3 regions of the Rahnella sp. RFA10(1/100) genome follow, and region 3 is predicted to be linked to each of the others. Evidence: predicted binding sites of a transcription regulator. Region 3 holds the regulator's gene; each other region holds the start of a gene.
The links. The regulator LexA, encoded in region 3, represses DNA repair genes until DNA is damaged. The targets are predictions, from matches to a motif close to TNCTGTATGTACATACAGNA.
Positions count from the first base shown of each region.

Region 1: a site for LexA is predicted at 2,374-2,393, ahead of ETV65_RS04600 (metal-dependent hydrolase). Genes of this name have one in related genera too.
Region 2: a site for LexA is predicted at 2,018-2,037, ahead of sulA (SOS-induced cell division inhibitor SulA). Genes of this name have one in related genera too.

Region 1 covers NZ_SEWR01000001.1:1,035,571-1,039,834, reverse strand. Annotated here, with positions in the region: gene kdgR (DNA-binding transcriptional regulator KdgR) at 1-130, shown strand, start outside; gene ETV65_RS04605 (L-cystine transporter) at 218-1,609, opposite strand; gene ETV65_RS04600 (metal-dependent hydrolase) at 1,798-2,355, opposite strand; gene kduD (2-dehydro-3-deoxy-D-gluconate 5-dehydrogenase KduD) at 2,508-3,269, opposite strand; gene kduI (5-dehydro-4-deoxy-D-glucuronate isomerase) at 3,348-4,184, opposite strand.
Region 2 covers NZ_SEWR01000002.1:505,229-509,492, reverse strand. Annotated here, with positions in the region: gene yccS (YccS family putative transporter) at 1-1,187, shown strand, start outside; gene ETV65_RS08940 (TfoX/Sxy family protein) at 1,209-1,841, opposite strand; gene sulA (SOS-induced cell division inhibitor SulA) at 2,058-2,564, shown strand; gene ompA (porin OmpA) at 2,922-3,998, shown strand; gene matP (macrodomain Ter protein MatP) at 4,106-4,264, opposite strand, start outside.
Region 3 covers NZ_SEWR01000007.1:249,090-253,353, forward strand. Annotated here, with positions in the region: gene ETV65_RS19990 (CsbD family protein) at 1-170, opposite strand, end outside; gene dinF (MATE family efflux transporter DinF) at 360-1,724, opposite strand; gene lexA (transcriptional repressor LexA) at 2,007-2,615, opposite strand; gene ETV65_RS20005 (diacylglycerol kinase) at 2,735-3,103, opposite strand; gene plsB (glycerol-3-phosphate 1-O-acyltransferase PlsB) at 3,339-4,264, shown strand, end outside.

The DNA of each region.
Region 1 (4,264 bases), on a different contig from region 3:
TGCGGGTCTGAGTATTTCTTTCCCGACGATACGGTTCTCAGAAGAAAGCAAAAGTCATTATGTGGAAATGTTGCATACTGCCGCGCGTAATATTTCAGAGCAAATCGGTTTTCACGATTATCCGTTCTGAATTACCGTGTTCTCAGTTACTGCGTTATTTCAGGCATAAAAAAACCGAAGCCACTGGCTTCGGTTTTTTGTTGGTAGCAATCTGAAATTAACGGTGTGCCAGCTCCGCTGTTTCTTCAGAGTCCATTACCGATTTATCTGTCTGTTTCAGCAACTGGCTGGTGATGGTACCGGCAGTCATTGAACCGCTGACATTCAGCGCGGTACGCCCCATATCAATCAGGGGTTCGACAGAAATCAACAGGGCAACCAGTGTAACCGGCAGCCCCATGGCCGGCAATACGATCAGGGCGGCAAACGTTGCACCGCCACCCACACCGGCAACACCGGCCGAGCTCAGGGTAACGATACCCACTAAGGTTGCAATCCATACGGGATCAAACGGGTTGATGCCAACCGTGGGGGCAACCATCACAGCCAGCATGGTCGGATACAGACCAGCACAACCGTTCTGACCAATCGTTGCCCCGAAAGATGCCGCAAAGCTGGCGATAGATTCAGGGATACCCAGACGGCGTGTCTGCGCTTCAACGCTCAGCGGGATGGTCGCCGCACTTGAACGACTGGTGAAAGCAAAAGTCAGCACCGGCCAGACTTTACGGAAGAATTTCGCCGGATTAACACCGGTGAATGACAGCAGCACCGCGTGAATAACAAACATGATGCCCAGCCCCAGATAAGACGCCACAACGAAGCTGCCCAGCTTAATGATATCCTGAACATTCGAACCTGCGACGACTTTTGTCATCAGAGCCAGTACGCCATACGGGGTCAGTTTCATAACCAGACGCACCAGCTTCATCACCCATGCCTGCAGGGTATCGATGAAGGCCAGAACACGCGGGCCTTTTTCTGCATCATCTTTCACCAGTTGCAGGGCCGCGACGCCCACGAAGGCAGCGAAGATCACGACGCTGATAATGGATGTCGGGCTAGCGCCTGTCAGGTCAGCAAACGGGTTCTTCGGTATAAAGGAAAGAATCAGCTGAGGCACGCTCAGGTCAGCCACTTTGCCGACATAATTAGTCTGAATTGCCGTCAGCCGCGCCGTTTCCTGCGTGCCCTGTACCAGGCCGTCAGCGGTGAGACCGAACAGGCCGGTCACGAAGATACCCACCAGAGAAGCGATAAGCGTGGTGAACAGCAGGGTGCCGATGGTCAGTAAACTGATTTTACCCAACGATGACGCGTTATGCAGTTTCGCCACTGCGCTCAGAATAGAGACAAACACCAGCGGCATGACGATCATTTGCAGCAACTGGACGTAGCCGTTACCGACAACATTGAACCAGGTAATTGAGGTTTTCAGTACCGGATCATCGGAACCGTAGATCAGCTGTAAAGCCAGGCCAAATACCACACCCATAGCCAGACCCAGCAAAACTTTTTTTGCCAGACTCCATTGCTTGTCGCGGGTTTGCGCCAGCAGCAAAAGCAGGGCAACGAAAACCACTACGTTAAGAACGAGCGGAAGATTCATACCAGACTCCAAACTTATAATTTTGATAAATGAAACGGGTGTTTCCGGAAAGGACTGCACCATCCCAAAGCATTGGGGTGCAGAATAACAGTTTGATGGCCTGACTATTTATATCCAAAAGTAATTCGTTATAACTTTTTGGTTATATTTGTATTGATTTTAGCCAATCTGGCAGTGTTTCATTCTGTTCAGATGAATAATTTCAGCAGGTGATTAAAAAAATCCGGATTTATTGCACCAATGATGGGCGTCCAGTCTGGCCAGAAAAGGGTCAGACCGACCAGAATAAGGCAGAGTGTCCGTTCGAGCTGATTCCCTTGCTGACTGTTAATTAAAGGTAACCGGAAACGCCACCGACAAGGCCAGAGCAGTGGCACACCTGCGGGTGTCAGCATATCAGCCAGAATATGGCTCAGATAACCAATAATCATGGCGTGGAAAGCGTCAGCTGGGATCACCCAGTCGTGAGGGAAATGAGTACGTAAAAGAAAAATCCCACCGGCCACAGCCAGCAAACTGTGAGTGAACCCGCGGTGACCGAAAGCCCGCGCGATGGGGGCTGACAGCCATTTGAGACGCTGTCCCAGCACCGATTTGGGGTGATCAATATCAGGCAGCAGACAAGTAAGCAAAGAGCCGGGAATGATATGCCACCAGTCACCATGCGCCAGCTCGGGAGAAAGCTGTGCCTTCTTGGCAAATACTGCACAGGCTATTGAGAAAATGAGATGGCCTTCCGCCGTCATGACGCGTCCGAACTGGATAACTGTTATTTTATCCAGTATAAGTGAAACTGTCACAATCTTGGAAGAGATGCCCTGTAACTAATTGTCAACGAGCTGATAAAAAACAAGAAAGGCGTATAAACAGACGCCTTTCGGTGTCACTTATGGTGCCATTAACGCGCAAGCCAACCGCCATCGACGGCAATCGTGTAGCCATTAACGTAATCAGATGCTTTTGACGCCAGAAAGACGACCGGCCCCATCACATCTTCTGGCAGACCCCAGCGTCCGGCGGGGATCCTGTCGAGGATTTCTTTGCTGCGTTCTTCATCTGCACGCAACTGTTCCGTGTTGTTGGTCGCCATATATCCTGGGGCGATCGCATTCACATTGACGTTGTGCTTCGCCCATTCATTGGCCATCAGTCGGGTCAGACCCATTACGGCGCTTTTTGACGCCGTATAGGAAGGCACCCTTATTCCACCCTGATAGGAGAGCATAGAGGCAATATTTATAATCTTGCCGCCGTTGCCTTGCTTGATGAACTGTTTCGCGGCTGCCTGAGACATAAAGAACAGCGTTTTACTGTTCACATTCATCACATCATCCCAGTTTTTCTCGCTGAATTCGATGGCATCTTCGCGACGGATAATCCCGGCGTTATTGATCAGAATATCGATATGACCAAATTCTCCGACAGCCTTCTCAATCAGCTCCGGAATACCCTGAATGCTGCTCAGGTCTGCTCTCAGATCGAGAAATCGGCGACCTGCCGCGGTGACCTTTTTTTCTGTTTCTGCAGGTGCTGACAGGTTAATACCCACGATATCGCATCCCGCCTGCGCAAGGCCTAGCGCCATGCCCTGGCCCAGCCCGGTATTGCAACCGGTGACGATGGCGACTTTGCCGCTTAATTCAAATGAACTGAGGATCATATTCAGAGTCTCTTTTGCCACGGCGCGTTCGCCATAAAAGATGAGTCGCTCTGCCGGTTAAAGCAGAGCGGGGAGGAGTTAACGCAGTTCGCTGACTTTGACGTGATCCATGTCGTCGAATACCTGGTTTTCACCGACCATGCCCCAGATAAAGGTATAGTTTTTGGTGCCCACACCGGCGTGGATTGACCAGCTTGGAGAGATAACGGCCTGTTCATTGTGCACTAATAAATGACGGGTTTCCTGTGGTTGCCCCATCATATGGAACACGGCCGTCTCTTCTTCCATATTGAAGTAGAAATACACTTCCATACGGCGTTCATGGGTATGGCAAGGCATGGTATTCCACAGGCTGCCTTCTTCCAGTTTGGTCAGCCCCATGGTCAGCTGGCAGGTTTCCAGAACGTCAGGCACGATGAATTTATTGATGGTGCGGCGGTTACTGGTGGCTGCATCACCGATGGTCTGCGGAGAGGCTTCCGCCAGCGTGATTTTTTTGTTCGGGAAAGTGGTATGAGCCGGTGCGCTGTTGTAGTAAAACTTAGCCGGTTTTAACGGATCAACACTGCTGAACTCAACCCGTTGTGCCCCTTTGCCGACATACAACGCTTCTTCATGACCGATTTCATACGTCGTGCCATCAACCACGATCAGGCCCGGACCACCAATATTGATCACGCCGAGTTCGCGACGCTCAAGAAAATAGCTTACGCCAAGCTGTTTACCAACTTCATCACCCACGGATACCGTTTTTTCAGCGGGCATGACGCCCCCGACAATGATGCGGTCAATATGGCTGTAGGTCATGGTGTAGGCATTTTTCTCGAAAATTTTCTCAATGAGAAATTCACGGCGTAATTCAGCGGTATCAAGTGTTTTAGCGTGGTCGCTGTGGATACTTTGACGAACTTGCATGTGGGTGCCTCTCATAGATGACGAGATTAAGGAGGACTTACCGGGCGAGTCTGACCGTTGCGTGGCAGTGACAGGGTACA
Region 2 (4,264 bases), on a different contig from region 3:
TGGAGTCTCACAACGAACACCGTGAGACGTTGCAGGCGCTGCGCCATCTTTTACGTAATCTGCATGCAATTGACGCGCAACTGGCAAATATCGAGTCGGAGCAGTCTCTGCCTGAAAACCAGACCGGTAAAAGCCCGTTTGCGGAAGACCGTCTGACGGGCCTTGACGATATCTGGCTACGCATTTCCCGCCATTTCACACCGCAGTCAGTGTTATTCCGCCATGCAATCCGTATGTCTGTGGTGCTCTTTGTGGGATATGTTTTCATTCAGGTCAGCGGCTTAAATCACGGCTATTGGATTTTGCTCACCAGCCTTTTTGTCTGTCAGCCAAACTACAGTGCGACCCGCCGGAGATTAGCGCTGAGAATAATCGGCACGCTGGCCGGCATTGCACTCGGGATCCCTATCCTCTATTTCGTTCCCTCCGTTGACGGGCAAATGATTCTGATCGTCATCAGCGGATTATTGTTCTTTGCGTTCCGCACAGTGCAGTACGCGCAGGCCACGATGTTCATCACCCTTTTGGTGTTGTTATGCTTTAATTTGCTGGGCGAAGGATTTGAAATCGCTATCCCGCGAATTATCGATACATTGATTGGTTGCGGTATCGCCTGGGCGGCAGTGACCTTTATATGGCCCGACTGGAAATTCAGACAACTGGATAAGGTGGTCAGCAAAACGTTCGATGCTAACTGCCGTTACCTTGATGCCATTCTGGTGCAATACCATCAGGGGAAAGACAACAGTCTCGACTACCGTCTGGCTCGTCGTGATGCGCATAATTGCGATGCCGAACTGGCATCTGTTGTCTCGAATATGAGTTCTGAGAGGAATAACGATCCGGCGACCCTCGAAGCGGCGTTTCGCCTGTTATGTCTTAATCATACGATGCTAAGTTACATTTCAGCGCTAGGGGCCCATCGCGAGAAACTCAATGATGCGGAAACCCTGAGGTTGCTGGATGATGCAGTATGCTGTGTTGACGGGGCCTTGCATCATCTGCCTTCTGAAGCAGAACGCATTCAAAATGCGCTCGGACAACTGACTGCACGTATTCAGTTACGAACCACTGATATCGACAGTAAAGAGCAACTCGTGCTTCAGCAAATTGGATTACTGGTGGCTCATTTGCCTGAACTCACCAGTCTTAATACTAAAATCCTGCCGGTACAGAATCAGCTCTAGCTGCAGACAACGTAAGCAAATTTAGTGAATCGCCCTTGATAGCTGCTCTTGGTGATGGTTAAACCAGTGAGTTAATAACTCCCTGGATGCCATCGGCAAGGCGGCTTCATGAAAGCCCAAAATTGCCCCTTCCAATGCCATCAGTAAGTTAATCCCGAGATTCTTTTTTTTAATGGCACACAGTTTGAGATAGGTATGGCAGGCCCCCTGTAACCGTAAATCCCCCGAGTTTTCAATGCCGACTTGCCAGAGCATCCTTTCCAGCGCCAGCGAGAGATTGGGTAAATCTTTCAGGCGGGCGGCTTCGCTGTTTTTTTTCAACTCGATATCCCGCAGCATGCCTTGCAACGATAATCTGCCCAGCTCGCATAGCGCCTGAGGGTCACTCCATTGCCGGGCATTCACTTTGAAGTAACGCAGCTGCACATCCATGCCCCGCTTGCGGTAGATCAGCCTCTCCATCTTCTTGCGGCAAAAATGCACTTCAGTTTCGCCGGTCGCTCGCAGATAGAGTTCACCATCAGAGACAAGGGCGAACATGACGCGGTCAGCGGACAAGCTCATCCCTCCAAACTGGGTGCGGGAACGAATATTGCCCAATGGGGCAAAAATTTCCAGACACTCAATCACTCTTTTTTTTGATTTGTTTATCATTGCGTTATCCTTTTCACGTTAATTCCTTGCTTCCATTTTGAGTTACCAAAACAGCTAAAAGCAAAATACGCAATCTTATGTACCGCAACAAACATAAAATGTCGTTACAGCCCGTTGCCTTCAAAATTTGCGAGATATCTTGGAAAAATTGGGTTGATCTTTGCTCACCGCCAGAGTACTGTACATGCATACAGTAACTCACTGGGACACATCCTTATGCGAACTCAACACCGTACAAATCATCATTTTAGTCAGCTTGCTTTGCCCGTCACTCCGTCACAGGTAAATACGTCTGCATCTCTGAATAATGGTCTGATCACTGAGTTCGTCTATAGTGCGAGCCAACCAGCTTTTGCACAGTTACTGCTGCCCTTACTGCAACACTTAGGTATGCAGTCCCGCTGGTTGTTATGGCTCACACCTCAGCAAAAACTGAGCCGCCATTGGTTAACGCAGTCTGGCCTGCCGGTGGATAAAATGGTGCAAGTCAATCAAATTACGGCAATGTCGACGGTAGATGCGATGGAGAAAGCATTGCAGACGGGAAACTACAGTGTCGTGTTGGGATGGCTTCCGGATTTGAATGATGCTGAGAGGGAAAGGTTGCAAATTGCAGCCCGTCAGGGAGGGGCTTATGGCTTCATAATGAAACCCACAAATGAGCAGAATTCACCTTGTGGACATCATTCGACAGTAAAAATTCACTCTTCCGTATACCATTAGTTCAAAATAGGAATCTTCCTATGAAAATAATGCGGAACTTAGTGATTTGTGCTGAATAATGGCGGCAAGCCAGTAAAAACGGGCTTCCAGAATGCAGATAATTGCCAGAATTTGTCAGTAAATTGCCAAAGCCGTTAAGAAATATGTCCGTTTTTCCCTTTTTTTCCACGGTGTTAACACATCAAGCTTGTAAGTTTCGCGCCACGTTGTAGACTTTACAACGCCAAGGTTGCTCGATAATGCCAACGTAAAGTGGCAAGTTCTGAAATGAAGCAATAATCTTGGCGTAAGGATTTTAACCAAGGGCTTAAAAAGCTTAAAGCTCAATTGCCTATTTGGATGATAACGAGGCGCAAAATGAAAAAGACAGCTATCGCATTAGCAGTGGCACTGGCAGGTTTCGCTACCGTAGCGCAAGCCGCCCCTAAAGATAACACCTGGTATACCGGTGGTAAATTGGGCTGGTCCCAATACCATGACACTGGTTTCGCAAATGCTTACAACGGTATCGGCAACGGCCCTACCCACGATAGCCAACTGGGTGCAGGTGCGTTCTTGGGTTACCAAGCAAACCAATACCTGGGCTTTGAAATGGGATATGACTGGCTTGGCCGTATGCCTTACAAAGGCAGCGTAAATAACGGCGCGTTCAAAGCACAAGGCGTTCAGCTGGCTGCTAAACTGAGCTACCCGCTGACTGACGATCTGGACCTGTACACCCGTCTGGGTGGTATGGTTTGGCGTGCAGACGCTAATGGTAACTTCAACAACGGTGCTAATGGTCGCGTAAGTGATCATGACACAGGTGTTTCTCCATTGGCAGCCGTAGGCCTTGAATACGCAGTAACCAAAAACTGGGCTACCCGTCTGGATTACCAGTGGGTTAACAACATTGGTGACGCGGCTACCGTTGGTGCACGTCCTGATAACGCAATGCTGTCTGTTGGTGTTTCTTACCGTTTCGGTCAAGATGAAGCAGCTGCTCCAGTTGTTGCTCCAGCACCAGCTCCGGCTCCAGTTGTAGAGACTAAGAAATTCACTCTGAAATCTGACGTTCTCTTCAACTTCAACAAAGCGACTCTGAAACCAGAAGGCCAACAGGCTCTGGATCAGCTGTACAGCCAGTTGAGCTCCATCGATCCTAAAGACGGTTCTGTTATCGTTCTGGGTTACACCGACCGTATCGGTTCAGAACAATACAACCAGAAACTGTCTGAGCAACGTGCTCAGAGCGTAGTAGATTACCTGGTATCTAAAGGTATCCCTGCTAACAAGATCTCTGCACAAGGCCAGGGTAAATCTAACCCGGTTACTGGTTCTACCTGTGACACCGTTAAAGGCCGTGCTGCTCTGATCGACTGCCTGGCACCAGACCGTCGTGTAGAAATCGAAGTTAAAGGCTACAAAGATACTGTTACTCAGCCACAGGCTTAATAACACTCTTTAGCTTTACTACAGATACTGAAAACCCCGCTTTGGCGGGGTTTTTTTATGTCTTCAGTCAGGCAAAACAGATGACTCACTGAGGCAAGAAACCAAATTTATCCGAAATCTTTCTTGCCAAGGATTTGTTCTAAATCTTCTTTCAGTGAAGACATCTGATTCGCATATTTCTCTTTACGCTCAGCATCTTCAAGAAGCTGAATGATGGTGTCAGAAAGTGTTGCACCACGGCGTTGCGCCAGTCCTGCTAAACGCTG
Region 3 (4,264 bases):
TCTTTCTCGGCCTGATCTTTCTGATAGCCATAGCGCTCCTGAATTTTACCCACTAACTGATCACGTTTACCTTCAACCACTGTCAGGTCATCATCAGTCAATTTACCCCATTGTTCTTTCACTTTCCCTTTGAACTGTTTCCAGTTACCGTCGGCTTGATCCTTATTCATAATAATATCTCCTGTTACCTTGGGTTTTGTGAACTGCATTTCTGGCTTGCAGTTCGTCCTTAACACTTCAAAGGTTAGTAGAGAATCTCGATTAATCCTCCTGAAACAGAGATAAAACCCGTTATTAGGATTAATCCAAAGCAGGAAATAACGCCAGGGCGGGGTTTATTCCTTTGAAAAGCATACAAATCAGTCCGCATGAAGCGAAAACCAGGTGTCGTGCCGCCAGTAACGGCACCAAATCCAGCCAAGGGATAATCCCCGCATCCCCAGGAAAACCGTCAATGCCAGCCACAAGGCATGGTTGCCCAACAGCGGTAAGCTGAAAAGCGTCAGCCCGTATCCTATCGCCGCCACGACCATACTGTTACGCATATCCCGCCCGCGCGTGGCACCGATAAACATGCCATCCAGTAAATAACACCAGACAGCTACCAGCGGCAGGATGATTTGCCAGCCCAGATAATGGTCCGCCAGTTCGCGTAACTCAGGTAGTGACGTCAGCGCATCAATGATCGCCCCGCCTGCAAGCGCATAAATCAGGGCAAAAATCAGGGCAACCAGCCCGGCCTGACGGCACGCGGCATGCCAGACATCCAGCAATTTCTGGCGATTCCGGGCACCGAATGCTTCACCGGAATGCGCTTCGATAGCATAGGCAAAACCGTCCAGCGCAAAAGCGGTGAAGGTCAGCAGGTTCATCAGCACCGCATTCACCGCCACGATGTGGCTGCCAAGCCGTGCGCCGAGAACGGTCAGTGAGGCAAAGCAAAGCTGAAGCAGAAGTGAACGCAACATAATGTCGCGGTTAAGCCCCAGCAGACGGCGCAGGTTACCACGCCAGGCCGAGGTGATTTGTGCGCCGGTTATACCCCGTTGCTTCATTACCCGCCAGACAAAGTACAGCCCGATAAATAGCGTGAAATACTCGGAACTTGCCGTCGCCATGGCAGCACCACGCACATTCCAGCCCAGCCCCATCACCAGCCACAGATCCAGAATGATATTCAGCAGATTCCCGGCAATCAGCAAAATCACCGGCCCGCGAACATACTGAATGCCCAACAGCCAGCCAAGGATCACCAGATTCGCCAGTGAAGCCGGGGCACTGAACCAGCGAATTTCGATAAACAGCCTCGCCTGTTCAAGCACCGGTTGGCTGCCCCCGACGATATGAAACGCCTGTTCCATCAGGGGGTGCCGGAACAACACTATGGTGAGACCAGACAATACGGCCAGCAGAAAGGGTTGTACGAAAGCGCGCGCCAGCAACCGGTTATCATTCGCGCCCAGCGCCTGAGCGGTCATGCCGGTGGTACTCATCCGTAAAAAAAGTAAGAGCATAAAGAGGAAAGTCGTGATCATCGAACCCACAGCCACTCCGCCGAGATAATCCGGGCTGTCGAGATGACCGATCACCGCCGTATCCACAAGCCCGAGAAGAGGCACCGTGATATTTGAAAAAATCATCGGCAATGCCAGCCTCCAGAGCGCCTTATCGGCGGGGCTTAAAAAGGTGTTTTTGAGTGTTTGTCGCGGGGAATGATGTTGCATAGAGAATCTCATGCCGGAGGTTCAGGTTATGCCTGTAAGTGACATCGCCCCGGAAGGGGCGACGAGATGAAACGTTAAAGCTTAGCGGTATGTCAGAGGCGGCTAACGAACCCGCAAATCAACAATATGACCATTGGGATCAAGAATTTGACCCAGTAATATCTGACCGAGTCATTCGAGTTGCAGGAAGGCGGCAAGTAAAAAAATCCCGATGAGCTGACAGGAGTCAGTGATTCGGGTGAACGCACGCAGCCAACGCATCTGCAGCCCGAAGTACGAAGGTCAGATCCAGTCACCGTTGCGGATGACGCCTACGGCCAGCCCTTCAATGCTGAAATTCTGCTCACGTAAATCAACCACGATCGGCTGGAAATCGCTGTTTTCAGGCAATAACTGCACCACACTGCCCTGTTTTTTCAGACGTTTCACGGTGACTTCATCATCTATACGGGCCACAACAACCTGTCCATTACGCACGTCTTGCGTTTTATGTACAGCCAGCAGATCGCCATCAAGAATACCGATATCACGCATCGACATACCGCTGACACGCAGCAGGAAATCGGCACTCGGCTTAAACATGGCCGGATCGACCTGATAGTGTCCTTCAATATGTTGCTGGGCCAGCAACGGCTCACCGGCAGCAACCCGGCCGATCAGCGGTAAACCCTCTTCTTCTTCCATCAGCAAACGAATGCCACGTGATGCGCCGGAAACAATCTCAATAACACCCTTACGCGCCAGCGCTTTGAGATGCTCTTCCGCCGCATTGGGGGAACGGAACCCCAGACGTGATGCAATCTCTGCGCGGGTGGGTGGCATACCGGTGGTGGAGATATGATCGCGAATAAGGTCGTAGACCTCTTGTTGTCTGGTCGTTAAAGCTTTCATTCCGCCCCCTGGTTGTTTATACAGTCTTGCTGTGAGTATATACAGCTAAACGATCAATGAAAACCTAAGATTGAATAAAAACAGGGCATAACGTTGATTCCTGGAATGCAGATTCCAAATCAGAACCATCGTGGCCAAAAGATGCTGACCCAGACAAAAAACGCCAATATGATGGTCAGAAGTACGGCAGCCGAGCCGATATCTTTTGCACGACCTGAAAGTACGTGAAACTCAGATCCGATACGGTCTATCGCGCATTCTACCGCGCTGTTGAGCAGTTCAGTGACACAGACCAAAACAACGGATCCCACCAGCAGAATGCGTTCTACGGGGCTGACATCAAACCAAAAAGATAACAAAATTAACGGAATAGCGACGCTGGCTTCCTGGCGAAAGGCCGCTTCATTTTGCCATGCCGCTTTCAGCCCTTTCCAGGAATAGCCAGCTGCTTTATAAATTCGGGTAAATCCAGTGACTTGGTTAGCCATTTCTTTTACTGATCCTTAGAGAATTTGCCGCACTTTATACCCCAAATAGTCGGGGTGCAGAAAGGCGGTAAAGAAGTGAATCCTGATGAGCTTACATGAGTAAGTGATTCGGGTGAACGTCTTAAGCCAACACCCCTGCGGCTTGAAATAAGAAGGGTATTGCATCACCACAGATCTCATCTGAGCTTTCTGGTATCCTTGCGGCGAAATGGCTAACAAGAGGCTTCACGTTTTTATGTCAGGTTGGCGTAGACTTTATTACACATTATTGAATTTACCGCTCTCATTGCTGGTAAAGAGCAAGGTCATACCTTCAGATCCGGTTACCGAGTTGCATTTAGACCCGACGCGGCCGATTTTGTATGTATTGCCCTATAATTCCAAAGCCGATTTGCTGACGTTGCGTGCGCAATGTCTGGCACAGAATCTGCCTGATCCCCTTATTCCGCTGGAAATTGACGGAACCCTGCTGCCAAGCCATGTCTTTATTGCTGAAGGTCCGCGCGTATTCTCTTATTACACGCCGAAGCAGGAATCCGTAAAGCTGTTCCACGACTACCTTGATTTGCACCGCAATAACCCGGATTTAGACATTCAGATGTTGCCGGTGTCGGTGATGTTTGGTCGGGCACCGGGCCGTGAAGGTCAGGATGACACGCCACATCTGCGCGTACTGAACGGCATCCAGAAATTCTTCGCTGTGCTTTGGCTGGGGCGGGACAGTTTTGTCCGCTTCTCCAATACCGTTTCCCTGCGTTATATGGCGACGGAACACGGCACAGATAAAACCATTGCTCAAAAGCTGGCACGTGTGGCGCGGATGCACTTCTCCCGTCAACGTCTGGCCGCCGTTGGCCCACGTCTTCCGGCACGTCAGGACTTGTTCAACAAATTGCTGTCCTCAAAAGCCATTGAAAAAGCGATTGAAGACGAAGCCCGCAGCAAGAAAATTTCCCACGAAAAAGCCCAGCAAAATGCCATCGCCCTGATGGAAGAGATTGCCGCTGACTTCTCTTATGAAGCCGTGCGCCTCTCTGATCGCGTACTGAGCTGGACGTGGAACCGTTTGTACAAAGGCATCAATGTTAATAATGCTGAGCGTGTACGCCAGCTGGCGCTGGACGGCCAGGAAATTGTGTATGTGCCCTGCCACCGCAGCCA